3 regions of the Alteromonas sp. KUL150 genome follow, and region 3 is predicted to be linked to each of the others. Evidence: predicted binding sites of a transcription regulator. Region 3 holds the regulator's gene; each other region holds the start of a gene.
The links. Region 3 encodes FNR, which switches genes on or off when oxygen is low (the NO sensors DNR and NnrR bind a similar motif). Its sites were predicted from a motif close to TTGATCTAGATCAA; they were not measured.
Positions count from the first base shown of each region.

Region 1: a site for FNR is predicted at 6,290-6,303, ahead of GVO62_RS09560 (OmpW/AlkL family protein). Genes of this name have one in related genera too.
Region 2: a site for FNR is predicted at 7,310-7,323, ahead of trhP (prephenate-dependent tRNA uridine(34) hydroxylase TrhP). Genes of this name have one in related genera too.

Region 1 covers NZ_BLIJ01000039.1:81,374-91,410, forward strand. The annotation lists gene fmt (methionyl-tRNA formyltransferase) at 1-532, opposite strand, end outside; gene def (peptide deformylase) at 541-1,050, opposite strand; gene GVO62_RS09530 (LysM peptidoglycan-binding domain-containing protein) at 1,267-2,340, shown strand; gene dprA (DNA-processing protein DprA) at 2,380-3,489, shown strand; gene GVO62_RS09540 (DUF494 family protein) at 3,491-3,967, shown strand; gene GVO62_RS09545 (DNA topoisomerase family protein) at 4,055-4,597, shown strand; gene GVO62_RS09550 (L-threonylcarbamoyladenylate synthase) at 4,643-5,248, shown strand; gene hemF (oxygen-dependent coproporphyrinogen oxidase) at 5,245-6,177, shown strand; gene GVO62_RS09560 (OmpW/AlkL family protein) at 6,418-7,098, shown strand; gene GVO62_RS09565 (group II truncated hemoglobin) at 7,214-7,642, opposite strand; gene aroE (shikimate dehydrogenase) at 7,641-8,480, shown strand; gene GVO62_RS09575 (gamma carbonic anhydrase family protein) at 8,477-9,019, opposite strand; gene GVO62_RS09580 (UDP-N-acetylglucosamine 2-epimerase) at 9,191-10,037, shown strand, end outside.
Region 2 covers NZ_BLIJ01000014.1:90,388-100,424, forward strand. The annotation lists gene GVO62_RS02990 (DUF7218 family protein) at 1-110, opposite strand, end outside; gene GVO62_RS02995 (hypothetical protein) at 465-1,196, shown strand; gene GVO62_RS03000 (pyridoxal phosphate-dependent aminotransferase) at 1,494-2,675, shown strand; gene GVO62_RS03005 (saccharopine dehydrogenase family protein) at 2,836-4,011, opposite strand; gene GVO62_RS03010 (aminotransferase class I/II-fold pyridoxal phosphate-dependent enzyme) at 4,148-5,359, opposite strand; gene GVO62_RS03015 (YfhL family 4Fe-4S dicluster ferredoxin) at 5,477-5,722, opposite strand; gene trhP (prephenate-dependent tRNA uridine(34) hydroxylase TrhP) at 5,726-7,222, opposite strand; gene GVO62_RS03025 (zinc-dependent metalloprotease) at 7,499-9,946, shown strand; gene GVO62_RS03030 (hypothetical protein) at 9,962-10,037, shown strand, end outside.
Region 3 covers NZ_BLIJ01000041.1:75,648-85,684, forward strand. The annotation lists gene GVO62_RS10095 (heavy metal translocating P-type ATPase) at 1-2,161, shown strand, start outside; gene ccoS (cbb3-type cytochrome oxidase assembly protein CcoS) at 2,163-2,393, shown strand; gene GVO62_RS10105 (sulfite exporter TauE/SafE family protein) at 2,380-3,039, shown strand; gene fnr (fumarate/nitrate reduction transcriptional regulator Fnr) at 3,086-3,826, shown strand; gene uspE (universal stress protein UspE) at 4,064-4,993, shown strand; gene ttcA (tRNA 2-thiocytidine(32) synthetase TtcA) at 5,067-6,020, shown strand; gene GVO62_RS10125 (patatin-like phospholipase family protein) at 6,021-7,046, shown strand; gene GVO62_RS10130 (DUF2987 domain-containing protein) at 7,064-7,711, opposite strand; gene GVO62_RS10135 (glucosaminidase domain-containing protein) at 7,708-8,499, opposite strand; gene GVO62_RS10140 (stress protein) at 8,492-9,223, opposite strand; gene GVO62_RS10145 (LysE family translocator) at 9,304-9,930, opposite strand; gene cobB (Sir2 family NAD+-dependent deacetylase) at 9,941-10,037, opposite strand, start outside.

The DNA.
Region 1 (10,037 bases), on a different contig from region 3:
TAGGTCCAAGTTCGGCAAGTTTGTCGTACATGGTCGCGCTAGTATCGTTAGCAGCAATGGGCAACGTTGCAATGTATAGCATGTCACCTGTGTCCAAGCCTTCGTCCATCTGCATTATAGTTACACCGGTTTCAGCATCTCCTGCCCATATAGCACGTTGAATTGGCGCTGCACCGCGCCACTTAGGCAAAATTGAACCGTGTACATTGATACATCCGAGTCTCGGCGCATTAAGCACCGCCGTTGGGAGTAACAGACCATAGGCAACAACAACCATTAAGTCGGCGTTAAGGGCAGCAAGTTCTTGCTGTGCATCTTCGACTTTTAAAGAGTGGGGTTGGTAAACAGGAATGTTACTTTCTTCTGCAAGTACTTTAACAGGGCTGGCTGTTAGCTTTTTACCACGTCCGGCAGGTCTGTCTGGCTGTGTGTAAACCGCAACAACCTCGTGCTCACTATCAAGTAGTGCCGATAAATGTTTAGCTGCAAAATCCGGAGTACCGGCAAAAATGACTTTCAATGGCGCTGTCACGTTAATCCTTAAGCTTTAGCTGCAAGACGTGCTTCTTTCTCAAGCTTTTTGCGAATGCGTTGGCGCTTGAGAGGGGAAAGATAGTCGATAAACAACTTACCCTTTAAATGATCGAGTTCGTGCTGGATACAAATGGCCAACAGCCCTTCAGCATCTAGCTCAAACGACTCGCCATTTTGATCTAAAGCTTTAACGGTAATCGCTTCTGCTCGCTCTACTTTGGCGTAGTTGCCCGGCACAGATAAGCAACCTTCTTCACTAATTGTCGAGCCTTCTTTACGAATAATTTCAGGGTTAATAAATACGCGTGGCTCGTTTTGATCTTCTGATACGTCCATTACAACAACTTGAACATGGCGGTTAACTTGCGTAGCTGCAAGGCCAATTCCGTTCTCGTCTTTCATGGTTTCGAACATATCCGATACCAGTTGTTTAATTTCGTCGTTAACCTCTTCGACGGGTTTAGCTACCGTACGAAGACGCTCATCAGGAAAACTTAATACGTCTAAAATTGCCATTTCTCGCTTACTTCACCTTTTCGCTGTATAAATTCATATACGATCTAATTGCCAGCACGCTTTACAGTGCCTATTAAGTTACTATTCTAACGTATATCGGTTACTTTCGTGCAGTTTTTTGCCGAAGACCTATAAGAATAACAACTTTTGCCGATATAGTGCTATTGTGCGAAAAAGCAACAAAAAGAGATAGTGAATAATTTGCAGGTGGTTAATTTGAAAAAACGATTAATAGGCGCTCGCCGCGGCGCAATATTACTTATTTGTGCATTGTTGTCGTTACCTGCATTTGCGCTTCAGCTCAAAGAGACAGCACCGGAAACCTATACGGTGAAGCGTGGGGATACACTTTGGGCTATAGCAAATATCTTCTTAAACGAACCTTGGCTCTGGCCTGAGTTATGGCGTACCAATACGCAAATAGATAACCCTCACTTAATCTATCCAGGCGATGTAATTGTTGTTGGTTTTGTTGATGGTGAGCCTGTTTTAACGGTGAAACGAGACAAACCCACTTACAAACTTTCACCATCCACAGACAGACGCCTTAAACCAAAGCCGGTAGACGTCCTCTCTTGGACAACGCTCTCTCCGTTTATCAGGCAGCACATGCTTCTTGAAGAAGGCGCCTATAAAGCATTGCCTAAGTTGTTGGGCAATCAAGACGGAAACGTGAGATTTGCTTCGGACGATTTTGTCCTCAGTCAACAGCAATTCAGTACTGACGATCAGTTTAGGGTAGTGAGAAAGCACGCTACTATAAAAAATCTAGACGGAGAAATATTGGGTATTCAAGTTACTCACGTATCTTCGGCTTCGTTGGTAGAAAATGGGCAAGCTGACGATAGTATGTTGCTTTTTATTGACGATGCGGATCAGGAAGCAAAGCGTGGCGATAAGCTAATGGCGGGTGGGTTCGACCATCCCGATAGCTTTGAATTGGTTCCAGCTAAATCGCAAAGAGGAGCAGTAGTTGGCGACTTACATGAATACGATTTGCTTGGTAAGTACGATGTTGTCATCCTCGACTTGGGCTCCGTAGATGTTTCTCCTGGTACCGTCTTGGGAGTTTACGCTCAAGGGCCAGCTATTATTGACGAAGAAAGCCCGCGCTATGTCGATGAGCCTGGCGCAAGAAGCGGCGGAGAATGGTTTATCGATACGGTATCACAGCCCGCACTCAAAGTTGGCGAAGTCGTAGTATTTAAAACATTTGATGCGGCAAGTTATGGATTAATAACGCGAGCGAATAAAGGAATTAAGCGCGGCTTCATAGTGGCGAAACCTTAATGCTTTTTTAAGTTCATTGTCGCTCACTAAGGAGCGATGATGAACTTACAGCTAACACCCCCCGATAGTACGCAGTTACCGTGGGTTAAACTTGCTTCTGCACAGAGCGTTTCGCCAAAGAGTTGGCTAGAAGTGCTGGAGCGCTACCAGCTTTCTCCCCATGAGCTTTTAAAAGAAAACACAGCCCTTTGCGAAAAGACAAAAGCGCTTATCGGTCAAATATCACAACCGTATGTCGATGCTGCGTTCAAATGGAAAGAAGCCGGTCAAAATAGACATATCATCACCGTAGACTCGCCATTTTATCCAGCGTTACTCAAGCAACTGGACAGCCCGCCATTCGTATTATTTGCTACCGGCAATTTAGAACTGTTAGGGCAAAAACAAATCGCAGTGGTAGGTAGTCGGCGAGCCAGTCATCAAGGCAAACAAATTGCCAATGACTTTTCTCTGAGCTTATCTAATAACGGAGTGGTAGTGACGAGTGGTCTCGCAATGGGAATAGATAGCGCTGCACACCAAGGCGCTATGGCAGGGAGCACAGGCACCATTGCAGTTATGGGGACTGGGCCTGATAAAGTTTATCCAGCTAAAAATATCCAGATACTTAATGACATTAACCATAATGGGGGGTTAAGCATTACAGAGTTTTTCCCCGGGCAGGGACCTAAGCCTTGGCACTTTCCTCGTCGCAATCGAATAATTGCGGCATTATCTCTTGGAACCTTAGTGGTAGAGGCAAAAATTAAAAGCGGTACCTTGATAACTGCAAATTTGGCCGCAGATCTTGGGCGAGAAGTATTCGCTGTGCCAGGAAATATCTTTCACGCGTATTCGGAAGGTTGCCACTGGTTAATCCAGCAAGGCGCAAAATTAGTAACTACTAGCAACGATATTCTCGAAGAAATTGAGGTTTATCCCGAGCAAATAAGCTTAGGCATAGATGAACAAGACGAAAAAAGTGCAGCGAATAGCTTGGCAACCGATAAATTATTAGCTAGTGTGGATTATGACATCACCGCTATTGATGTCATAGCCCAGCGCAATGCCTTATCTGTATCGCAAGCAATGGCATCATTATTAGAATATGAGTTGCGTGGTTTAGTAGCTGCTGTCCCTGGTGGTTACGTTAAATTGAGGGGAAAATAATATGTTCGATATCCTCATGTATCTGTTTGAAAACTTCATTCACAGTGAAACGGAAATTCGTGTTGATCAAGACGAGTTAACGGAAGAGCTTGTGCGCGCAGGATTTCATCACGATGAGATTTATAAAGCCCTCGCATGGTTAGAAAAGTTAGCAGCACTGCAAGAAACGGATATTAAACCGTATTTTTGCAAAGGCATTAGCACTAGCTTAAGCCGTATCTACACGCACGAAGAACAAATGCGTTTAGATGTGGAATGTCGCGGTTTTCTTATGTTCTTAGAACAGGTCAACGTTTTGGATGCGTCTACGCGCGAGATGGTAATAGATCGCGTTATGGAAATTGACTCTAGCGAATTTTGTTTAGAAGATCTGAAGTGGGTTGTGCTAATGGTACTGTTTAACGTGCCTGGCAAAGAAAAAGCCTACGCGCAGATGGAAGATCTTTTGTTCGAAGAGCCAGATGGTGTTCTGCATTAATGCAGTCGTAGACTCTGGCATTTAAAAAAACCTACTTAAGAATACGCTGTGAAATAGCAGCGTGTTTAAGGCCTTAACGTCTAATACATGTCTAAAATAGACCATTCACTTTTTTCAGCGCACGAGCATGCTCTTGATGATAATTTCGGAGACTGCCCGGACTGCGGTAAACCTCTTCACATAAAGAACAGCAAATCAGGTCCCTTTATAGGTTGTTCGGGCTATCCTGAATGTACTTTCAGCAAGCCACTTCACGATAAGCAAACCACTATACTCAAAACCTTAGAGGGTGTAGCCTGCCCTGAATGCGCATCTGACTTGGCAATAAAAAAGGGCCGATTTGGTATGTTTATCGGCTGTACTAATTTTCCTTCTTGCCATCACATTGAGCCTATAAAAGAAAAAGAAGATACTTTGGTAGATTGCCCAAAGTGTGAGAAAGGCCAGTTAATCTCGCGTACTAACAAATACGGCAAACAGTTTTTTGCGTGTAACCATTATCCGAAATGCCGTTATGTGCTAAATTTCACGCCAGTAAATGAAAAGTGCCCCGAATGTGGATGGGGAGTTTTAATAGATAAAAAAGGGCAGATTCAGTGCCCTCAGCCAACTTGTGGCTTTAAAAAGTAACTATACGAACAACTATACGAAGAACTATACGTAGAGATTAAAACCATGTCTGATATCCAAAATGGGAGCGTAAATACGTTTAACCCCGTTGAGGCTAGTTTATCTGAAGTAGACCCAGTTGTTGCCGCATTTCAAGCTGGTCGTTTAATCGTTTATCCAACCGAAGCGGTAATGGGTATCGGGTGCGACCCAGATAACGAAGAGGCAGTAAATGCGCTATTAGAGATAAAGCAGCGACCAGTTGAAAAAGGCGTGATCTTAATTGCTGCGAATTACAGTCAATTGCTGCCTTATGTTGACGACAATGCTATTCGTCCTGACAGGCGCACCGATATCTTTTCAAGTTGGCCGGGTCCTAACACTTGGTTATTACCCAAGTCGGCGTCGGCACCAGCATGGTTGACGGGCAAGCACAGTAAAATAGCTGTGCGTGTAACTAATCACCCTGTAGTGGTGGCGTTATGTAATAAGCTAGGTAGGCCTTTAGTCTCTACAAGCGCTAACCTTACCGGTCAACCGCCGGCTACCACCACTGAAGAAGCAAAAGCCGTATTCGCCGATTCTGTCTTTTACATTGACGGAGAAGTTGGCGGTGCATCCAAACCCAGTACCATTCGCGATGGTGACACAGCAGAGGTAATAAGAGTATGACATCAGCAGAATTACTGGATGGTAAAAACGCCGCCGAAGTCATTGAACAGGTAAAAAGCTATCTATTAGGATTGCAAGACACCATTTGCCAAACGCTGGAGCTTGCTGATGGCAAAGGTCAGTTTGTTGAAGACAGCTGGCAGCGTGAAGAAGGAGGCGGCGGCCGCTCTCGAGTACTAAAAAATGGTGCGGTGATTGAGCAAGGTGGCGTTAACTTTTCCCATGTATTTGGAAGCCAAATGCCCGCATCGGCAACGGCTAATCGACCTGAACTTGCAGGGCGAAATTTTCAGGCGATGGGCGTATCTCTCGTAATTCACCCACATAACCCGTATATCCCAACATCCCACGCTAATGTTCGTTTTTTCATTGCTGAAAAAGAGGGCGAAGCCCCCATTTGGTGGTTCGGTGGTGGCTTTGACTTAACACCATTCTATCCGTTTAAAGACGATGTCGCGCATTGGCACAACACTGCGAAGAAGTTGTGTAAGCCATTTGGCGAGGATGTGTATCCTAAATACAAAAAGTGGTGCGACGACTATTTTTACTTAAAGCATCGCAACGAAACCCGCGGCGTTGGCGGTTTATTTTTTGATGATCTTAATGAATGGGGCTTTGAACAGTCATTTGCATTTATGCAAGCAGTCGGTAATGGGTTTATCGATGCTTACGTCCCTATTGTCGAGCGCCGCAAGCACGCTGATTACGGCGAAAGAGAGCGTGATTTCCAGCTTTATCGAAGAGGGCGCTACGTTGAGTTTAATCTTGTGTTTGACCGCGGTACCTTATTTGGTTTGCAAACTGGTGGGCGTACGGAATCCATATTAATGTCGATGCCACCGTTAGCCCGCTGGGAGTATTGCTATTCACCTGCACCAGGTAGCGCTGAAGCTAAGTTAACAGACTGGTTGAAGCCTACTGACTGGTAACGCGCCACAAACGAGGCGTTATCGGGGTTTAAAACTTACTCACTACCACAATAGTTAAACACCGATTTCAATGACTGAAAAAGCGCCGTGTAATATTTTTACACGGCGTTTTTTGATCTACATCAATACTGAATATCATCAGTGTTTCAGTAGCTTACCAACCTTGCGCTGGATCAATGTTTCGCTAAGCGAAAGGCGTAAAGTAGCGCCATCTTGGTTAAACATATAAAGAGACACATCATGCGCAAACACTTTCTATCTGCATCTGCACTTTGTCTTACACTTGCTGCACTTTCACCTTTAGTCAGCGCTCATCAACAGGGCGACTGGATTGTTCGAGGCGGTCTTACGACGGTAGCTCCGGATGAATCAACGTCTAATATCGTGGCCGGTGGGACGGATCTTGGCGTTGCACTTAATATTGGCAACGATACCCAGTTAGGTTTAAACGTTGCGTACTTTATTACCGACAATATCAATATAGAACTTCTGGCAGCAACGCCATTTAAGCATGATGTTAACTTTTCCGTTGCCGATCCATTAGGTACGGGTAATCAGCTTGGTGAGGTAACACACTTACCGCCGACATTGACGGCTAACTATTACTTCAATGATGCAAGCTCGGCGTTTCAGCCTTACGTTGGTGCAGGGATTAACTATACCTTTATCTTTGACGAGGAATTTACGGGTGCAAATGAAACGGCGGGTTTAAGTGACCTATCGTTAGATAACTCATTTGGCTTATCTGCCCAAATAGGTATGGATTACCAAATCGATAAAAAGTGGCATGTAAACGCGTCGGTTCGCTATATAGATATTGATACTGAAGCCACATTTAAAGTGGGCGAAGCTTCTGGCACTGTAAACGATATTGAAATAGACCCGTGGGTTTATACACTATCTGTAGGTTACACTTTCTAAAGTTTTATTACTGGTAAGTTAGGCTTTCACAATTGCACTACTTTATGCGCCACAAAGAGCGTAGACAGTACAGGGGACTTGCGCGTTAGAAGGTTAATCCTTTTTACGCGCTTTTTTATTGTGTATTCACCATGTGTTCGGCAAGTTGGTCAAGCGCCTCAATTAACTGTTGTGCTAAAGTAATATCATCAACGGTTTTAAACATGGCTTTTCTCATGCAGTACATCCACTGTGCCTTTAACTCGGGTGTTACTGTGTAGGGAAGATGACGCGCACGCAGACGCGGATGACCAAATTGCTGCTGATAATCATCAGGGCCGCCAAGCCATAAACTCAAATATAAAAAAAACACATGACGAATTCTGTCTAGTGGCTGAGGGTGAATAGTAAGTAGTTCTTTCGCTAGCGGATCGGTCTCCATAATGTCGTAAAAAGCATTTGCTAACTCCCGTACTTTCTCCTCTCCACCTATACGCTCATATGGTGTACTCTTCTTAGAACGATTGTTGCTTTTCTTTATATTAAATAAGTCTCGTATTCCCATGAAAAAATTCGCTGTATTCGGAAATCCTATTTCACAGAGTTTATCACCAACTATTCATCAAATGTTTGCAGATCAAGTGGGAGAAAATATTTCTTATGAAAAAATACTTGCGCCAGTAGACGGTTTTGTAGATGCCGCCAACGCGTTTTTAGCTCAGGAAGGCGCGGTAGGTTGTAACGTCACCATGCCTTTTAAGCTTGATGCATTCAACTTAGCAAAGGTAGATGACCAAGCGGCTAAAGATGCACAAGCTGTTAATACACTAATGAATGGTGGCAATGGTGATGTGCTTGGATACAACACAGATGGTGTTGGGCTGGTAAATGATTTACTCAATAATAGAGCGGAAATTAAGGGCAAACGTGTATTGCTTATTGGTGCCGGTGGCGCAGCCCGTGGCGTCATTTCGCCGTTATTAAAAGCAGGTGCCGCTTCTTTAATCATCGCCAACAGAACAAAAGCGAAGGCTGAGGAAGTAGCATCCGCTTCTTCAAACCCTAAAGTGCAGGTGGTGGCGATAGAAGATATCGCAGATGTTGCGCCTCATATTATTATCAATTCAACAGCCGCCAGTTTAAGCAATGAATTGCCGTGTAGTTTGACTGATGGTGTTTTACAACACTGTGAAGTGGTTTACGACATGGTCTATAAAAACTCACCCACGCGCTTTATGAGAAATGCGGCTGAGCTAGGTGTTAAAACACAAATAGATGGGCTAGGAATGTTAGTTGAGCAAGCGGCCGAAGCCTTCTATATATGGACACAAAAGCGCCCTGACACATCGGATATTGTAAAGCGGGTCAGAGATATCGTTGAGCAAAGCGAGAAGCGAAACTAGTTCGCTTCTTCAAGATATTCATCTTTTAATACTACGTAGTTAATGGCCGATTGTTTTAGGAATGCTATTTCAGCGTCGTTGAGTGGCCTTTTCTTTTGCATGGGGTTTCCTACATAAAGAAATCCGCTCTCTAATCTCTTGTTTGGCGGTACTAATGTACCTGCACCAATGAACACATCGTCTTCAACTATAACACCATCCATTACAATTGCGCCCATACCTACCAGGATACGATTACCTAATTGGCAGCCATGCAGCATACATTTGTGCCCAACGGTAACGTCCTCACCAATAATAAGTGGGAAGCCGTTGGGATTTTTCTCAGATTTACGGGTAACGTGTAAAACACTGCCATCTTGAATATTAGAACGGGCGCCAATACGAATTTTGTTCACGTCACCACGGGCTGCTACTAACGGCCAAATGCTGGCATCATCTTCTAATACTACATCTCCAACTATTCTTGCAGAGGCATCGATGTAAACGTGCTTCCCTAAAATAGGTGAGACACCCTTAAAGCTATCTACTGATTTATGCATTACACACTCTTATAAACGAAGTAGGAAAGTGAATGATGCAAACTTTAACAGCAAAAAAGAAGGGTTGATACTGATAAGCGCCTAGAGAATCCCCAATGCAAACACCGCCCAAGGAATGTCGAAAAGAAAAATGATAGAGTAATGCGTTACGAAAAATATCGAGAAGAATAGATGTCAAAACGCTATGTGTTTTTTACCGGGCTTGCTTATGCATACCCTATATACAGACCTCTACAAGAAGCAATAAGAGCTAGAGGCGATGAAGCTGCGTGGTTTTTAGAGGATGGGTGTCCTGACCTTTTAGAGGCTGATGAGTTGAGGCTTAATAGCGTTGAAGACATTATCGATTTTAACCCTCTCGCAATTTTTGCATGCGGGAATCTCATATTTCACTTTTTACCTGGCATAAAAGTGTCTGTGTTCCATGGATATCCCATAGGCAAGCGAGGAGAAAAGAATAACGAAAAAGATGACCACTTTTCTATTCGCGGGTGGTTTGATATGTACTGCACTCAAGGCCCAAGCAGCACAGAGTATTTCAAGAAGCTCGAAGCAAAACATCAATTCTTCAAAGTGTATCAAACGGGGTGGGCAAAGGTTGATCCTTACTTCCTAGACTATGAGAAGCATAATAAGGCTCCAACTATCCTCTATGGCACAACCTTTTCACAGGGAATTTCATCAGCCCCACATCTGGTTGACACCATAAGCCATCTGGCAAAAAGCAAAAATTGGAATTGGCGATTGACGTTTCATCCAAAGATTAGCGACCAAGCGCTTTTGAATAAGTACCGTGCGTTGGCAGACGAACATAGCAATGTTTCATTTATTGATAATGTACGATTAGAAGACTTCCAGCAATCTGACGTTATGTTGTGCGACAGTAGTTCAATTATCCTAGAGTTTATGTTGATGGATAAGCCTGTTGTTACTTATTGCAATACAAACCCTGGAAAACATCTTTTGAATGTTACCGATGTGAATGAAGTAGAGGGCGCAATAGAAACGGCATTGTCTC
Region 2 (10,037 bases), on a different contig from region 3:
TTTGCCTGTGCATTGGCAATACGCGCTGACTTTTCTTTGCTATACCCTTCATCGCGAAGCGCTTCGTAAGTATCGTCGTTTTTAATTTGAGCACCGTGATCCTTAGCCATTTTGAAACTCCTGTTTAATGGTGATAACAAAGTTTTGTACTTAAGTTGTCGTATTAAAGTTTAAAGAATTATGCGGAGGACACTCTGATAAATACAATTCGTTACATGCTGTATCCATTTGGATCTCAAACGATTACTGCTTTATTTTTTGCTTCGTGAAATTTAAAAGATGTCGTAGCTTGTAGTGCTTGTCGAGTGTCGATAAAATTTACAAAAATTCAGAGAAAAATTATAACCTTATGAAAAATATAAAAATAAAACATGGATTAGAATTTGCTTATGTCTCGCAGCAATTAAGCTATTAAAATTAAAAAAGGAATTAAAATGTATTTTAAAAATATATGTCTTTCATTAGTGCTCATAGGATTAGCATCGTCAGCATCGGCTGGTTTGATTATTGAAACCGATGCTCAAAACAGAACGATAATTAGCTGGACTGGAAGTTGTTCTGATTGTTTAGGCACAAAGGGTGACAATAGTTTTTCAGATCCAATAGATGTATCAGGTAACATTGTTGTAGATGGCTTCACTTATGGCCAAGACTTTCGTTTTAATTCGTCTAACCTCTATTCATTTCAATACGATGGCCCATCAAATCACGTAGACAATTTGATCATATATAACGCGGGGTATTCCTCTGACGATGCTTGGATAGATAGCTCTGATGCTCTATTTAGTATAATTGGTCGAACAGATTACTCCACGTCAATAACAGGTACGGTTCCACCAGAGGGCTATTATGCTGAATTTGGCGAAAACTTGACCGTATCAGGTAAAATTACAGGTAATTTAGAAAGTTATTTCTTATCAATATCTTTCGATACTTACGTTCCTGTAAATTCGTTGACAGGCGAATATATTAAAATGAGTACTTTAGTCAACACAGGTGAAGAAGCTCTTCTTACGTTGATTACGTTTGATCTAGAGTTTTTCGATGATGGAACTTGGTATATTAGGGCTAATGACGAGGCTTATGATATCGGCCGAAACGCACAACTTTCAATTGCCCAGGTTTCTGAGCCTGCAACATTTGGTATCTTTTTGTTGTCTCTAGTCGCTTTCTCGAGAGCTAGACGCGCTAAATAAACTCTCTCAAGCATCGTCTTGTTAAAGACAATTTGTTAAAGCGTGAGTCTTCACGCTCTAACTCCCCTCCAGTTTGTTTAAAAAATGTCATTCGTCGCAAACGCTCAAATGCTCAAAATACCACTGCACCGCAATGTAACAGCTTAACACCTTAAAACTTCTTGTATTGTCAACTTTAGTGCGTTTTATGCACGCAAAAAGTGCATTTGAGTCAATGGTTTACGTTTTTTATCCTATTGCACGTTCAAAATTAAGTCTTTAGTCTAAAGATATCGTAGATGGAAGGCAGAGCGAAATATGAATAAAAATGTACAACAAACCACGGTGAATTCTTCACGTCGCAATTGGTTGAAGTCAGTGGGTTTAGGCGCTGGTGCAGTGGCATTGACGACCAGTGTCGACAGTATTATGGGTGACCTTCGAGCAGCAGGTATGCCCACCGAACACTTTCCATCAGCTACCCCTAATGTGAACGACGGTCTTATTCGCTTGTCGTCAAACGAAAATGCCTTTGGCCCATCAAAGAAAGCTGCAAAAGCGATGCAAAGCGAGCTTTTAAATCTCGCACGTTACACTGATGCTACCGTTGAAGTATTGGCGCAAAAAATTGCTAAGCAAGAAGGCGTATCTGCTGACCAAATCGTTATCACAAACGGTTCTTCACCTATTCTTTTTGGCTACGCTGACTGGATCACGAAAAATGGCAACAAACTAGTTACCTCTATGGCAACCTATGAAGGGGTACCGCGAGGCGCTGAGTTTATGGGGGCAGATGTCACTTATGTCCCCCTTGCGGCAGACATGAGATTTGACCTTGATGCGATTGAGGCAGCTGTAACCGAAGATACTACCGCCGTTTATGTATGTAATCCAAATAACCCCACGGGGAGCATGGTCGATGCAGCCAAACTGACTGCTTTTGCAAAGCGCGTGTCAAAGAAAGCGCAGGTGTTTATTGATGAGGCCTACATTGAAATGTCTGATGCTTATCCAGCTAATGTGCAGTCTAAGCTAGTAGCAGAAGGTCACAACGTGGTGATATGCCGCACCTTTTCTAAGATTCACGCGATGGCAGGCCAGCGTTTAGGCTATGCCATTATGCCTGCCGAACAAGCTAAAACTATGGGTGGCATGCTACGCATGGGTGGTGTGAACTATTTGGCATTAGTGGCGGGTATGGCAAGTATGGACGACCATGCGAACTTAAACACAATGCGTTCACGCATTAAAACCGAGCGTGAAAAACTAGTGAAAGTGGCGAAGGAGTTGAACCAGCCGTATGCACCAAATCCGCAAGGGAATTTCATCTATATGGATACGGGTATGCCGCACGATGTATTCGCGGAAAAAATGAAAGCTCAGGGTATAAAGGTGGTAGGGCGCACATGGCCAGGTTACGACTCGTGGTCACGGATCAGTGTCGGCACGCCTTCAGAAACAGATGCGTGCGTTAAAGCATTAAAAGCAGTACTTGCTTAGAAAAAACAATAATAATACCTAGCGCAGAAAGAACAGGCTGAACACTATTAGTGTTCAGCCTTTTTCATATTAGTTGTGCGAAAATGCAACCTACGTTTTGATAGAGTGGAACAAAGTTTGAATTTTACTTAAGTCTTTGCTTTAGCTCTTATTTTAGCTCTTATTTTTCGATAGCAAACGTTAAGCCTGCTTTCTCTTCTAAGCGGTTTACTAGCTTATCACCAAGAGCAGCCGCTGGTGTGAAAAAGCCGCCAGATAGGTTTACGTCTTTACACAAGCAAAGCGCCGACTCTGAAATCATCTTACTAGTAGAGCCATAACCTGGGTCTTTATCACCTTTTACCGATACGGCTAGCATATCGCCATTCGTTGCGGTACCTACAAACATGACATCGTAAAAACCGTTTTCACGCTCTTCTTTGCTAGGGCCTTCACCTGGCTTAGGACCATCGTCGCTTGCAAGCGATTTATCTTTAGCAACGTGGTTGGCCATGGCCTCACCTTTTTCGCCAGGACCTGTCATCATCATTTCATCGTACTGGAAGTTTTTTCCATAGGCATAGCCACCTAAATAGTTCGTGCGGTGAACGTTTTTCGTATTGATTGCCGCCATAATGAAGGGGGCAACCCATGTACCTAATTGCTCGTCGAAATAAGGTTTGTTGCCGTCGGGCTGAGGCTGGTTTGATGCGCCATCGGTTAACGAATGCGGGTTGATAAGCGCGGCCATTACCGATTTATCTTTGTGAGCAGCAGCCATGGTTGCTTTTAAGCTGGCAGCCGTTCCACCAGAGAAGGTTCCCTGCATCTTGCGAACGCGACCTTTGACGTATTCAATCACGTCGCCAGTTTGCTTTTTAGCATGCGCTTGTAAGTAGTGAACACCTAAGTCAAATGGTACTGAGTCGAAGCCGCAAGAAAATACAATGTTTGCGCCAGTTTCTTTGGCCTTCGCTTCATACTTATTGATCATTTGGTGCATCCACGCCGGCTCACCGCATAAATCTGTATACCCCGTACCATTATCAACACACGCAGAGAGTAACTTTTCACCGTAAATTTGATAAGGGCCCACTGTGGTGAGTACAACCGCAGTTCGCTTAGTCATAGCATCTAGCGCGTCGGCATCATCACCGTCGGCTACAATACTGGCAACGCTATCACTGATACCTAGCTCCTGTTTTACGTCGTTAAGCTTAGCTTCATTACGACCTGCAACTGCCCATTTAACGCTGCTGTCATTGCCATACTGTGCCTGAAAGTATTCAGCTACTAGTTTGCCCGTAAAACCTGTAGCACCGAAGATAACTACATCAAATTCCCGTTCGTTACTCATTGTTTTGTCCTGTTTTATTTCGTTTTGACACGTGTCATCAATATACGATATCCAATATACGCACAAGCGCGGATATCTATCATTTTTTTCGGTAATATTTGTCTATTCACGAAATTAAACGGCAGGCGATAAACCGTTAGTTTAATGACTTAACAAACTTAGCCAGACGTGTTAATCCTTCGTTTAAGCGGTCCATATCCGTAGCGAAAGACAGCCTTACATAGTGGTCGGCATTGTGCTCGCCAAAATCATTGCCGGGCGTAAGTGCAACATGATGTTGTGAGAGCAGGGCGTCACAAAACTCAATAGCACTTAGCCCTGTGTGTTTAATATTGATGAAAGCGTAAAAAGCACCGTCTGGCTGGGCATCTAAACTAATGCCGATTTTTTCAAGTGCATTAAAAACGAAAGAGGCCCGCTTTGTCAGGTTTACACGATTTTGTTCGCATTGCGCCAATGCCTCAGAAGTAAAACAAGCAAGGGCGGCTTTTTGTGAAAGGGTGGAGGGGCAAATGAACAAGTTCTGCGCGAGCTTTTCAACGATGGGTGTCATCGCTTCAGGCACAACACACCAGCCGAGGCGCCAGCCGGTCATGCCAAAATATTTAGAGAAGCTATTGATAACCACTACAGTGTCTTCCAGTTTAGCGTTAGCAAGTACGGTTCGAAGCTTGGCGTTCTTGTTGCTGGTTGATTGGGTAGTATCGTCATTAATAGAAAGCGAAAGATCCAAGTAAATCTCATCAACAATTAAGAAACCACCGTTGGCTTTGCAGTATTCGCCAATTTTAATCAACTCGTCTATATCAATCGCTGTACCTGTCGGATTGGCTGGGGTGGCTATAAGCACGCCTTTCGTGTTTTGCTTCCAATTATCGGCAACACTTTCAGCGGTTAATTGAAAGTTATCCTCGCTGCGTGTTGGTACTAGCGTTACTTCTGCGCCAAATGCGTTCAAAAAGCGTCGGTTACAGGGGTAAGACGGGTCGCCCAATATCACATTATCGCCGGGTTCAACCAAGGCCGCGCTTGCCAAAAGTAACGCACCAGACGCGCCGGCGGTTACGACCACCCGTGAAGGACTTATCTTTACGCCGTGTTTAAATTCGTAAAAGCGGGCTATGGCTTCTCGGAGTTCAGGCATACCTAGCGCAGACGTATAAGGAAAATCTGGGGTATTCAAGCTTTCTTTCATTGCTGCAAGTACAGGCTCGGGAGCGCCAAAATCTGGCTCACCAAGATTAAGACGAATAACATCTTTACCTTGCTTTTCCAGAGCAGAGGCCTTTTCGCCATAGGCCATGGCAAGAAACGGAGAGATAGCGGTAGCGCGAGAGGCAAACTTCAAAACAAAACCCTTATTAGTTGTGCCAGTTCAAACAGTTCTGCAATTAGGGATCACTCTTGAGTAGGATTCAAGAAAATTCTTTGAATAGTATGTTTAACTTATTGGCTTACATCGTTGCTAAGTAGTTAAACGTATAAATTTCTCAGCTAACTCATCTAACGTTTCTTTCTTGTTCGGGTCTGGTTTAACTACATCTATAGGGCACACTGCCACGCAGGTAGGGGCATCGTAATGCCCCACGCATTCGGTACAACGATTAGCATCTATTTCGTACACGTTATTTCCCATGCTAATTGCTGAATTAGGGCACTCAGGTTCGCACATATCGCAGTTAATGCAGCTATCTAGAATAAGCAGTGCCATGAATTATACCTCGCTTACGCTCTGTTTTTTTACGGCACTATCCGTTTTGCGAAACGGGTTACGAGTGTCAACGCCTTCATCCAGATTACGTAGCAGCAGAGCAAAATCTAGGTCTACATCGCAAGGTAGAGGTATACTAACCTGGTGCCCTGAACCTTTGGCATCGCTGATATAAAGGTTTTTCTTATCCAGCATTTCATCAAGCGCAAAGGTAATGTTTCCGCTTGGTGTCATCAATTCTAGCGAGTCCCCTACACAGAATTTGTTTTTAACATCTATAATCGCAAAACCCGTTTCGTTGCAGCGGCCTAGCACTTCACCAACAAATTGCTGTTTATCGCTGACAGAATGCCCGTATTCGTAGTTCTGATACGTTTGGTGTGAGTGACGACGCAGGAAACCTTCTGTATATCCTCGATGAGCCAAGGTTTCCAAGCTTCCCATTAACGAGTTGTCGAAGGGTTTACCTGCTACTGCGTCGTCAATGGCTTTGCGATAAACTTGCGCTGTTCGAGCGCAGTAGTAGTGTGATTTTGTGCGACCTTCTATTTTTAAGCTATGCACGCCCATTTTGGTTAGGCGGTCGACATGCTGAACGGCACGCAAGTCTTTCGAATTCATAATATAAGTGCCATGTTCATCTTCAAAGGCAGGCATCAATTCGCCGGGCTTTTCTTTTTCTTCTAACATAAACACATCAGTACTTGGCACGCCTTCGCCAAGGGTGGGAATGACCGTTTGAGATGCCGAAACGGCTTTATCAATTTCGGTGGCTTGAACGATATCACCGGTTTCGTTTTCGCTACCCTCCTTAACATCATAAGACCAACGACAAGCATTGGTACAAGTGCCTTGGTTAGGATCTCGTTTATTCATGTAGCCAGACAATAAACAGCGCCCGGAATACGCCATGCAAAGCGCGCCATGAACAAACACTTCTAATTCCATGTCTGGCACTTGCTCGCGGACTGTTTCAATTTCTTCAAGCGATAGTTCTCGCGATAAAATAACGCGCTCAATGCCTTGTTTCTGCCAAAACTTCACCGTGGCGTAGTTCACAGCATTGGCCTGAACACTTAAATGAATTGGCACATGAGGGAATGCATCGCGCACCATCATGATAAGTCCGGGATCTGACATAATTAGCGCGTCAGGTTTCATAGCAATTACCGGCTCAATATCATTAAGGTAGGTACCGAGCTTACTGTTGTGGGGCGCGATATTGCTTACCACATAGAACTTCTTCCCTAGAGCATGCGCTTCTTCTATACCTATCGCTAAGTTTTCGAGGCTAAATTCGTTATTTCTCACGCGTAGCGAGTAGCGGGGTTGACCAGCATAAACAGCGTCTGCTCCATAGGCAAAAGCGTAGCGCATATTGCGCAAGCTACCTGCTGGGGCTAGCAATTCTGGTGCGTTAAACGTTTGGTCGGAAAGTTTTAACGCTGAATCTTCGCATTGAATTGAAGAACTGTTACGAGAAGAAGTGTTTGAAGTCATATATAAAAACCGCTACTAGACGCCTTTAACAAGGCGGCGGATTCTATAAGTACGCCGTGAGGCCCTCAAGGCAAATCAGGCAAGGGGTTGATGGAGATCAAATTATTTCTGCATATTAGACTGAGCAGCAAGACAAATGCACTAAGAAAAATGTTATGAGAACTTATAGCAAAACTAATCTATCACCTCAATTGACGTACTTAAACGACGAATCACCATGGGCAAAAGCCGCCACATAGGGTAGGCTAGAAATTCACAATAATAAGGACTAACTGCATGCTGCAATTGAACATTTTTCATAAAGCGGCGCGACAAATAAAAGCCTCCGGCAAATCGGCCATTGCCATTACGGTATTGTTTGTTGTGTCTACGTCTTCAGCTTGGGCAGCGCTGCCAAGCATTGGTGAATTCACTAGCGATATGACCAAAAAAGACGGTCTAATCCCTGTTTACTATGACGATGAAAGTGACAAAGTTTATTTGGCGGTGCCAACAGGTAACGCCGAATATTTGTTTCAAAGCAGCTTGCCCTACGGTGTAGGCTCGAACGACATTGGCCTCGATCGCGGACAGCTTGGCGAAACCCGCTTAGTAAGTTTCGAAAAGTTTGGTAACAAGGTTTTGTTGAAGCAGCACAACACGAAATACCGTGCGGCACACGGCAGCGATGCCGAAAAGCAAAGTATTGATGAAGCTTTTGCGGATTCGGTCATTGCCGGTTTCACGCTGGTAGCAAAAAGCGACAACGCCAGTCTTATCGATTACACGCCTTTTTTACTCAGTGATATTCACGGTATCGGTAACCGCATGGCGCGCACCAATCAAGGTAGCTTTAGCGTAGATAAAATGCGAAGCGGGGTGTACTTACCAAAAACCAAAGCCTTTGAAAAAAATACCGAGTTAGAAGCATTAGTCACTTTTGCTGGTAAAAAGCCGGGTGAATACGTTCAGCAAGTGACCCCCGACCCAGAAAGCGTGTCGGTGCACTTACATCATTCCTTTGTGGCACTGCCTGACGACAACTATACGCCTAGGGAGTACCACCCATATTCAGGCTACTGGAAATTTAGCTATTTCGATTACTCAACACCTATTAGTGAACCTACCGAGCAGCGTTTTATTACCCGCCATCGCTTAACCAAGAAAACGCCCCATGCAGCAATGAGCGAAGCAGTGGAGCCAATTGTGTATTACCTAGACCCAGGTATCCCAGAGCCGGTAATGACCGCGCTTAAAGAAGGCGCAAGCTGGTGGAACCAAGCCTATGAAGCTGCAGGTTATAAAGATGCGTTTCAGGTAAAAGTACTGCCTGAAGGTGCCGACCCTATGGACGTTCGCTACAACGTTATTAACTGGGTTCATCGCGCAACGCGCGGCTGGTCTTATGGGTCGTCGGTAGTTGACCCACGTACAGGGGAAATTATCAAAGGTCACGTTACTTTAGGCTCTCTGCGTGTAAGACAAGATTATTTAATTGCCCTTGGCCTAACTAGCCCTTTTAAAGACGGCAACACCGACACCACTTTGCAGCAAGAAATGGCGCTGGATCGCATTAGGCAGCTTTCTGCTCACGAAGTAGGGCACACACTAGGCATAGCGCACAACTTTGCGGCAAGTGAAAATAACCGTGCGTCGGTAATGGATTATCCTCACCCTAAAATAAGCATTAAAAACGGCAAGATTAGCCTTGAAGGCGCCTATGACAAAGGCATAGGCGCATGGGATATTCACGCCGTAGCGTATGGCTATCAAGACTTTGCTAGCGATGTAGAAGAATCCGAAGCCTTGGCAAAAATTATCGTTAAAGGTCGTAATGAAGGGTTAAGCTTTAAATCAGACCCAGATACCCGCAGCAGCCGTCATGCGTCAGCAAATGGTCATATGTGGGAAAATGGTAGTAACCCGCTAGATGCCTTCGATGAAATTTCACAAGTGCGCCAACTGGCGTTAGCCAATTTAGGTTTAGATACGTTAAGCCCGAACAGCAGCTTGTCGTCACTCGAAAATGCTTTAGTGCCCATTTACTTGTTACATCGCTATCAACTAGAAGCCGTAGCAAAGCAAGTAGGCGGCTTAGTGTATGAATATGAACGCAAAGGCGATTACACCCAAACGCAAGGGCAGCAATTTGTAGCACCCGCGGTTCAGCAGCGCGCTATGCAGCAGTTAATCACTGCTACTACGGCCGACTACCTTACTATACCTGAATCGGTTCTCGCGCTTATTCCACCTACAGCCTACGGTGACGACATTACCCGCGAGCACTTTAAGGGTAAAATGGGGTTAATGTTAGACCCAGTTTCTGCGGCCGCTTCGGCGTCGAACTTTGCGTTTGAGTTGTTATTACACCCAGAGCGCTTGAATCGCCTAGAGTGGCAAGTAAAAAGCAGTAAAGATAGACGCAAAAAAGTGGGCGTTTCAATGCTGGTGAAGCAAATACTTAGCGTACACTGGTATAAAAATAAGTCGCAAAGTCCACTAGCAAAGCGCTTACAGTTAGTTGCATTAAATGCCGTGATGAAAGCGGTCACTAACGACAAGCTGGCGCCAGAAGTAAGAATGGAAGCTGAACTTGCTTTACTTGAATTTAGCGAGTGGCTAGATGATGAAGCTGACGACAATCAGTATGAGATACTAAAAGAGCAGTTCGATACTTACTGGTCCAGTAAAACGTGGCCAAGTAGCTTCGAAGTAGAGCCACTACCGCCGGGTTCGCCGATTTAAGGAAGCTGATAATTAATGTTAGGGACAACGCAATTAGAGCAAAACTATAGCCCGAGTAACAAGCAAGTGCCGCAAAGAACCTTTGCGGCCT
Region 3 (10,037 bases):
AGGTCAAGATAAGCAGATACAGTTGACCCTTGAAGGTATTACTTGTGCGGCCTGTGGTTGGTTAATTGAAAAACAACTTTCGAAAGTAGAAGGCATAAAGCAAGTTGCGGTCAACGTTCAAGAGCGTCGCGCGCTAGTTACTTGGTCGCCACTGCAAATAAAGCTTAGCCAAATTCTTTCTACGCTGAAAAGAATAGGCTATGTAGGCTCGCCGTTTCATCCTGATGAACACGAGGCCAGCTATAAACGTGAGCAAAAAACCTTTCTGAAAAAGCTAGGGCTAGCGGGCATCATGACCATGCAGGTCATGATGTTAATGACAGGTCTCTACTTTGACTGGTTTGGTGCCATTGAGTTAGAAACCAGACAATATTTTTACTGGGTTGCGCTGACGCTAACAACCCCTGTTGTACTGTATTCTGGCAGCACTTTTTATATTGGAGCTGCCAAAGCGTTAAGCGCAAAAACGGTTAATATGGACGTTCCGGTTACGCTCGCCATTTTCGGTACTTACATTGCCGGAATACGCTCTACGGTTCTTGAACAAGGCGAAGTGTATTTTGAGTCTATCTGTATGTTCATTTTCCTGCTGTTACTCAGCCGGTTTTTGGAACATCGTAGCAGGCATCGCGCTGCGCAGATCTCCGCTAACATGATGCAATATGTCCCGGTTTCAGCCACGAAGTTAATGTCAGATGGCAGCGTTACCGAATGTCTAGCAAAACAACTACGAATAAACGACGTAGTACTGGTTAAACCCGGAGAGACAATTCCTATCGATGGCGTAGTAACCGAAGGTCATGCATCGGTTGACGAATCTATGCTTACCGGCGAGTTTAACCCCGTACGCAAAGAGAACAATAGCGTTGTTTACGGGGGTACGGTGTGTCAAGACGGCAGCCTAACTATTATCGTAACCCAAACCCTCAAAAACGCACTGGTAAACCAAATCGTCAGGCTCCAAGCAAGTGCAATGGCTAGCAAGCCAAAAGCTGCGCAAATAGCGGATAATTTTTCTCGATACTTCGTTACCGCCGTGCTGATGATCTCAGCGTTAACCTATGGATTTTGGTCGTTCCAAGGTAGCGACGATGCCTTTTGGATAACCATATCAGTGCTCGTTGCAACCTGCCCTTGCGCACTAGGTTTAGCCACACCATCAGCACTCACCTGTGCTATGGCAAAACTGAACAAGCAAGGTATTTTGATTAAACGCGCCGATGCCTTAGAGCAAATTACGGGCATTGATACCATTGCACTAGATAAAACAGGCACACTTACGCAAGGCAAATTCACCATTTCAAATGCTTGGTATGCTGACGGCGTAGATAGTGACACGGCACTCTCTATCGCACGCGCGCTCGAGTCGCGCTCTGAGCATCCCATAGCGAAAGCATTCACAGAGAATAATACCCTTGGCGATGATAGCGCATCCGATTACACCGTTTATAAGGTAGTCAATTTTACTGTAGCGCCCGGAGGCGGAATATGTGGCGAAATCAATGACACCATGTTTTCAATGGGCTCTGCTGCGTTTTGCGTTCACGAGTCACAGCAAGAATTCATTGAAGACTACCCTTCAGCTAACGTCTATCTCACTGTTAAAGGCCGTATTATGGCAGCGTTTGAAGTGCGAGATACGCTTCGTGCTGATACGCAAGAAACCCTCGATATCTTGGCAAAAAGCCATAGGCTTACAGTCTTAAGCGGCGATACACAAAAAAACGTGGACTCACTAACTGCGTCATTGCCAATCGAAACAGCCAAAGGTGGGCTTACACCAGAACTTAAATACGAAGCTGTTCAAGCTATGCAGCAAGCGGGAGCCAAAGTAATGATGATGGGGGACGGTATCAACGATGCACCTGTTCTTGCCAGTGCAGACGTGGCAATAGCGGTTGGCAATGCTACCGATGTTGCTAAGACAGCAGCAGATGTTATTTTGCTTGGCGATCAACTTTTATCTGTTCCAACGCTTATAAGCACTTCTCACCAAGTGAAGAAGAAAATAAGACAGAACATAGGCTGGTCTGTAGGATACAATGTTTTGATTCTGCCCTTCGCCGTGTCTGGGCTACTTTCTCCGTGGATGGCTGTTGTAGGTATGTCGTTAAGCAGTATTATTGTCGTTACAAACTCAACGCGACTTTTGAGCAAATAGCATGAGCATTATTTACGTATTAATTCCAATCGCCATCATTATTGTTGCTGTCGCTATTGTAATTTTCTTTTGGGCGGTAAAGACCAATCAGTTTGATGATTTAGACCGACAAGGCTACAGCATTCTTTTCGATGATGATTTGTCACCTGAAGAAAAAAAATTAGCAGAACAGCGCAAGCAGCTTCAAGAGAGCAAGGCAATCAAGAACAAAGAAGATAATGGACGGGATTAACTACTTCTCTGCTTTTCTTATCGGCTTGGCGGGCGGTGTTCATTGTGTGGGAATGTGTGGAGGGATCGTTGCGGCGCTCAGAATGGTCTCGCCAAAAGGCTCATCCGCTGTACCCTATACACTCGCTTACAACATGGGCCGGATTGCCAGCTATACGATTGCCGGTGCAATCACTGGCGCATTAGGAAAAATTGCGTCAGATTTCGTTCCCCTTGCCAGCTATGTCCTATCTCTTTTTAGCGGTGTTATGTTGCTTTTACTCGCTTGTTATTTAGGGAAATGGTGGACAGGCCTAACCCTTTTGGAAAGCGCAGGTAAAGGTCTATTTTCCAAACTTCAGCCTCTCTCTAAGCGGTTTTTACCGTTCAAAACCCCATTTAGCGCAATACCTTATGGCTTTATTTGGGGTTGGTTACCCTGCGGGCTTGTGTATTCAACCCTAACCTGGTCATTGGCCGCAGGCAACGCGTTACAAGGCGCGGGTATTATGTTTTTCTTTGGGTTGGGAACCTTACCCACCCTGCTTGCCGCCAGCGCAGGTAGTCAATATCTAGTGAGTACTTTTCAGCAAAGCGGCGTAAGACAACTTATTGCAAGTATAATGGCTATCTATGCTATTTATCTTATTCAGGGCGCAATCCTATAAAAAAATAGGTATTATTGTCGTGTATAAATTATAAAGAGCAGGTTTTATGAGCAAAGGAAGCCAATTTTCAATCCACTGTCAGAACTGTAGTTTCAGCCATCTCTGTCTGCCTGTTGCATTAAACAAGACAGAAATTGAGTCTTTAGACGACATCATTGAGCGTAAAAAACCGCTGCATAAAGGCGATACGCTTATTCAAACTGGCGATACATTTCGTTCGCTCTTTGCCGTAAGAACCGGTTCTTTCAAGTCGTTCGTTACCAACTCTGAAGGTGAGGAGCAAATTACAGGTTTTCATTTTCCCGGCGACATTATCGGCTTCGATGCGCTGCGCGAAAATAAGCACCAGAGCTACACTTCTGCATTAGAAACAGCGATGGTCTGTGAACTTCCCTATGAAATATTAGATGAAATGTCGGTTCAGTTTCCGAAACTGCGCCATCAGATAATGAGCTTCATGAGTGCAGAGATAAAGCAGGATCACGACATGATCATGCTTCTCAATAAACGAACAGCAGAAGAACGCTTACTCTATTTTATCTCCCACCTATCGCAAAGATTTGAGGAGCGAGGCTTTTCTCATCGTGAGTTTCATTTAACGATGACACGAAATGAGATTGGCAATTACCTCGGTTTAACGATAGAAACCATAAGCCGCCTGTTAAGTCGTTTCCAAAAAGAAAACATTATAAAGGTAGATGGCAAACTCATTACCATTCTAGATTTTGCACTGTTAGAAAATAAACTGTCTGCCCTTAACGGACCAAGTGTTGTATGTAGCGGCTAAGTTGTCTCTTTGTTTAAATCATTCAGGAACGCGCGTTATGCGCGTTTTTCATTTCCTTCATTTTTCTTACCCGCCCAAGCCCCCATAAATCGTCACACTAAAAATGCCTAAGAGAGTTGTAAATTCTTGACCCAAAACAACACGTTTTTTCAAATGTCGTTTATAGTTAGTGAAGATGGACTAGAAAAATAGCTTTATTTATCGTCACATCAAGCTGTGTGCTTACTGGAGGGTGTTATGATTGAATATAAACGAATTCTTGCCGTGGTAGATGCTGAACGGGACAACCAACCTGCTTTAAGTCGAGCCTATGAACTCGCGTCGAAAACAGGTGCAACAGTGACCGCAATGATGGTGGTCTACGATCTATCTTATGATATGACCACCATGCTAAGCCCAGATGAGCGCGAAGCCATGCGCGATGCAGTAACTAAAGAGCAAGGCAAGTGGCTTTCTGAGCAACTTAGGAAACAAGGCTTTGCTGATACCGATATTGTAGTTGAGTGGAACAACCGTGCTTTTGAGTCAATTATTTACTACACGCTTAACAACCAAATTGATCTAGTGGTAAAAGCGACAAAGAACCACGATGATTTAGCCTCTGTCATTTTCACACCAACAGACTGGCATTTAATGCGTAAGTGCCCTCGCCCAGTGTTATTGGTTAAAGAGCATGATTGGCCAGAAGGTGGTGAGATCATCGCAGCCGTAAACGTAGGAAGTGAAGACGACGAACATGCTGCGCTTAATGACAAGCTTACAATTATTGCAAACGATTATGCGGCCTTATTGAAAGGAAATGTGAATTTAGTCAACAGCTATCCTTCTACTCCACTAAACATTGCGATAGAAGTTCCGGAGTTCGACCCCGATACCTATCATGATGCGGTTAAAAATCACCATCAATCCGAAATGCGTCGCCATGCTCAACAATATGGCATTTCCGAAGAGAAATGCATTGTAAAAGAAGGTTTGCCCGAAAAAGTTATTCCCCACGTAGCCAAAACCATCGACGCTGAACTTGTTATCATCGGAACTGTAGGCCGCGTGGGCATTTCAGCCGCGCTTATCGGAAATACAGCAGAGCATGTGATCGACGAACTTAACTGTGACGTTTTGGCTATTAAGCCAGATGGCTTTGTTCCACCGCTTAAGGTACAAAATTAACGACACAACCATGGTTTAAAAAAGGCGCTTTATTGTATAATGCTTGCTTTATCACAAACCAAGCTAGTGAATTATGAGTTTAGGCACAAGCAGCGTTGAGCCATCTGCATTGAACGCTGCACAAAGTAAGCAAAAGTACAACTTCAACAAACTTCAAAAACGTCTTCGTCGCAACGTGGGTAAAGCCATTGCCGACTTTGGCATGATTGAGAATAATGACAAGGTGATGGTGTGTCTATCTGGTGGGAAAGACAGCTACACCATGCTCGATATTTTGATGTTTTTAAAGAAGATTGCGCCTATTCACTTCGATATCGTTGCGGTAAATCTTGACCAAAAACAGCCAGGTTTTCCAGAGCACATCCTGCCGGCTTATCTAGACGAAATTGGTGTTGAGTATAAAATCGTTGAAGAAGACACTTACTCAATTGTAAAAGATAAAATTCCCGAGGGAAAAACAACCTGTTCGCTGTGCTCACGATTACGTCGGGGCATTTTATATAGAACGGCTAAAGAACTTGGCGCAACTAAAATTGCGCTAGGTCACCACCGTGATGACATGCTAGAAACCTTTTTCCTCAACATGTTTCATGGTGGCAAACTTAAATCTATGCCCCCTAAATTGGTCAGCGATAACGGCGAGCACATCGTTATTCGCCCTTTAGCATACTGCACTGAAAAAGATATTGAAAAATATTCTCAGGCAGCAGCGTTTCCTATTATTCCTTGTAACCTTTGCGGCTCTCAAGAAAACCTGCAGCGTCAAAACATTAAAGCTATGCTTCAAGACTGGAATCGCAGGTTTCCTGGTCGTATCGAATCGATGTTTAGGGCACTTCAAAATGTGGCCCCCTCTCATTTAATAGACAGCAATCTTCACGACTTTAAATCTATTACAACCCAAGACGGCCCCGTTGAAGATGGCGACATAGGCTTTGATCAACCTTCTTTTTCCACTGAAAATACATCCTCGTTAAGTGATGATGAGCACACTATTGAAGTGGTAAATATTATGGAACCCAGATAAATGAAAATTGGACTTGCGTTAGGTGCCGGTGCTGCCAGGGGTTGGACGCACATAGGTATTATTCAAGCTTTAGAAAAGTTAGGCGTTAAAATTGACGTGGTAGCAGGATGCTCTATAGGTGCGTATGTTGGCGCCGCCTACGCAAGTGGCAAGCTGGAAGGGCTTAAAGAATGGGCATGCTCTCTTAGCGATTGGCAAGTACTTGCCTTGATGGGTGTTGGCCTAAGACGCGGCGGTATTGCAAGCGGTCAAAAGGTGTTTGATAAGCTAGCAAATGAGTTTTGTGAATCTTCATACGAGGCAATGCAAAAGCCGTTTGCTACCGTCGCTACCGATCTTTATACCGGCCGTGAAGTGGTATTTAATTCAGGCCCTATCGGCGATACCATTCAAGCCTCATGTGCAATCCCTGCCCTTTTTTCGCCCGTGGCCCACGGCGATAGGTGGTTAGTTGATGGGGCGGTTGTTAATCCGGTGCCCGTCAACTTATGTCGGCAATTAGGCGCAGACTTTGTGATTGCGGTTAATCTTAATGCTGATTTTCGCCCTATTCGTCTTGAAAAGTTGAGACAAGATCACGAAGAGAATGAGCGTAAAACCGAGGACTTCTTTACTAAGAGTCAAAATGTTTTGCGTCAGTGGTTTTCTCCAGACAACAAAGATGAAAAAGCGTCGGAAACCAACAATGATGAACTAGATGTAAACGCAACTGATAACGTGGAAAGCGAAGACGGTGTCGCTTCTGAAGTCATTGAAAAAGTTGAGGAGGAATTCACTGAGGTACCAGCAAAGGTAAATAAACGAAATCCTCCAGGTATTATGAGCGTGATGAGCAGTTCTCTTGAAATACTCCAGGCCCGCGTCACTCGCTCTCGATTGGCAGGCGATCCGCCTGACATCCTCATTGAACCTCAGCTCACTGACGTTGGCATCATGGAATTTCACAGGGCCGAAGAGCTATGCGCGAAAGGCGAAGAGACTATCGCGCGTTTAGCCGAGCAAATTAGGTATCAATTATTGACGTAGATAGAACTCGTCAACAATTAGCTTGATGCCATTGCGGTAATACGAAGTGGCGCATGAGGCAACGTTAAACCTTTTGCGTCATCTATCCAATCTTGCTCAATCTGCAGAACACCATTATTTATTTGCACACCCTGAGGCGTTATAAAGTCTAGATTCTTATCATCAAACTGAATCATAAGGCCTTTGACTGAAGGCATCATAAAAGATAGGAAACTTCCCATTTCATTAAAGAAGGCTTCATACTGCTCATATAAAAAAGTAAGCTCTTCTTTTTTGTAATACTGCTTCAGGTATTCGGGCTTAGTCTCAAGTTGAACCGACATATCGCACACATTTGCTCGCTCGACTAAGTCAATTCTCACTAAGGCGTTAGCTAGTTTGAGTGCTCTCTCCGTCGGAACAGTAAAACGTCCTTCGTCGCTGACCTCTAACTCCATGGTTTTTTTGTCCGTGACGATAGAAGCCGCATTAACTCCACATAAACGTCCTTCGCCAACTCGGACAAAACCGAAAGCAAACTGGAGCGCTTGCGTGTCTTCATTATCTAATTTTTTTACATGGCTATAGAAACGGCTGTACTCAACGTCAATCGTTTCAGCAACAACCTGTGTACTGCTAAAACCAATGACAAAAGATGATGCTAAAAATAGTGCCGCGCGTATCATTCGGATAAAAACTCCTCGTTAAATCGGATCATGGTTTGAAGCTCTTCAACATAAGCAGCTCCGCGCTCAGAGTAATTCATCAGCCCCTCGGCCAACGCCACTCCCGTGATAGGTATTTGGTTTGCGCGCAATCTACTGCGTATTTCTCTTAAATCAGCATAAGCATCGTGACGATTTAGGTTGCGCATATAGGTATATGTTGCTCTAGATAAGTTATTGAACTTAGCGACTTCATGAGAAGCGCCGTCATTCCTGCGATTTGGAACAAAACCACACCCTTTTGAAAAGCACCACAAACCAAAGAAGTTATAGCCTTTTCTTGCGAAGCGACTTGTTCCCCATGCCGACTCATTCGCAGCTTGAACTAAAACCAATTCGACGGGTAACACGTCTATTTTTTGCAGCAAGGCGGGTAGTTTTACTTTGAGAGGCTGCGTTGACTTAACGCGATACTCTTCCTCAAGCCACGCCAATCTTTCTACATCATCTTTTGAAAGTGGCTCGTCTACCAATGCTTTCCTGTAAAGGGTCTGCACATAATGTCTAAGCGTCAGAAGATAAGCATTTTGCTTTTCTACCTCAGGCCTTAAGTAATTGAAGAACGCCTCCTTTTTCTCTTTTACATCCGTATAGACAGAGAAATCAGGCACTGGCTTGTTGTCTTTTACCGTTTGCGGAACATCAAGAATATCCGGCTCGTCTTTTGTAAAGATAATAGCGTTAATAACAATTACCGCCAAAACCCCTAACGTAATAAGGACAATTTTAAACGTTTCTCGCTTATGCATCAAAGCTTGACTCATTCACATCATTTACAGATGCTTCCGTGCCCACTCCTTGCTCGCCAATCAATTCCTGATAGAGCAATCCCATCATACTAAAATAGAAAGGTAACACCCAAATTAAAGACAGACCAAAGGTGAGCGGCACCGACGCGAACAGTAGAAAGAACACACCGAAGACACTCGCAATTTGCGACCAGTAAGCATTAAACACGCGACAAGATAAAATGATAGCGCTTATAGGCGTTAGTTTCCTATCGGCCACTAACATAAGCGAAAACGACGAGGCTAAATAAAAATACACGCCCGGTAAAATGAGTAGCATCATCCCTAACTGAAAAAGAATGCTATTCACTAACTGCGTTAACGCTAACAACAAAACGAGGGGAAAAAACTGAAAAACAGTAAAAACAGATGTTTTAATGCCCCGCGCGACGAACACGCCCATCATATACAAACCGCTTAGCAGCGGAGCAACAATGAAAATCGCCACAATTTCTATAATAGACTGATGCTCAAAAACGTAAGTACCATCATCGTTTATAGTGATGTATTGCTGTGCAAATACACCCAACACAACGAACGTTAAAAACAACACCACGCTACCTTGTAATAGCGAAGAAAAATTTGCTTTTGTTAACCCAGCAGCACGGCGCAGTAAGCCCTTGATATCGAAGTGATACTGTTTTGCTAACGTATTGTTTAATCGGTCAGTGTTTACGTCTTTCACACAACTCTCTTAATTTCTGGAAATCTACGGGATTATATCAATTCGCGTAAACAAATGCCTGCCTGTATGCTAAACAAAAGTTAACCCAGTACCAGCTTTGCTGCTAAACCGACAAGTAATACGCCCATAGCGCGGTCTAGCCAATACCCTTTTTTACCAATTAGTTCAGCGACTCTACTCGTGCTTAAAAGATAAGAGAGGAAGCAGAACCAAAGCCCTGTCGCTATAGCCAAATAAATACCATAACCTAACTTTACGGCAAAAGGGGTATCGATACTGATGATTGCTGTAAAAAGAGAAAGAAAGAAAAGTGTTGCTTTTGGGTTGAGACCATTGGTTAAAAAACCCATCCACACCGCACGTTTAGCTGAAATTTGCGTGCTCTTCTTTTCAAATGAAGGGGTCTCATCCTGCTTGACCGGCCCACTTTTAAGCGCGCCAAAAGCCAGATAAAGCAAATATGCGGCAGCTGCATAGCTAAAGGTGGTAAATAACCAAGGTGTCGTGGCGATAACTACGCTCAGCCCCACAAGCGAATAAGCAACATGCAGCAATATCGCTAAACCGATCCCCACGCTAGTATATAGCGCGATGCGTCTTCCGTACGCTACGCTATTTCGCACCACCACAGCAAAATCAGGCCCTGGGCTTGCCACTGCAACAAGGTGTACAAGTGCAATGGTAAGGAATTCGTTCATATACTGCATCTTGCGCCTCCTACAGCGCGTATTTTGAAATTAAGTTGTCTACCCATCGGGGAACGATATGTGACGCTGGACCGGTTAACGATTCATCGAATAAGGCATTTGTTGCG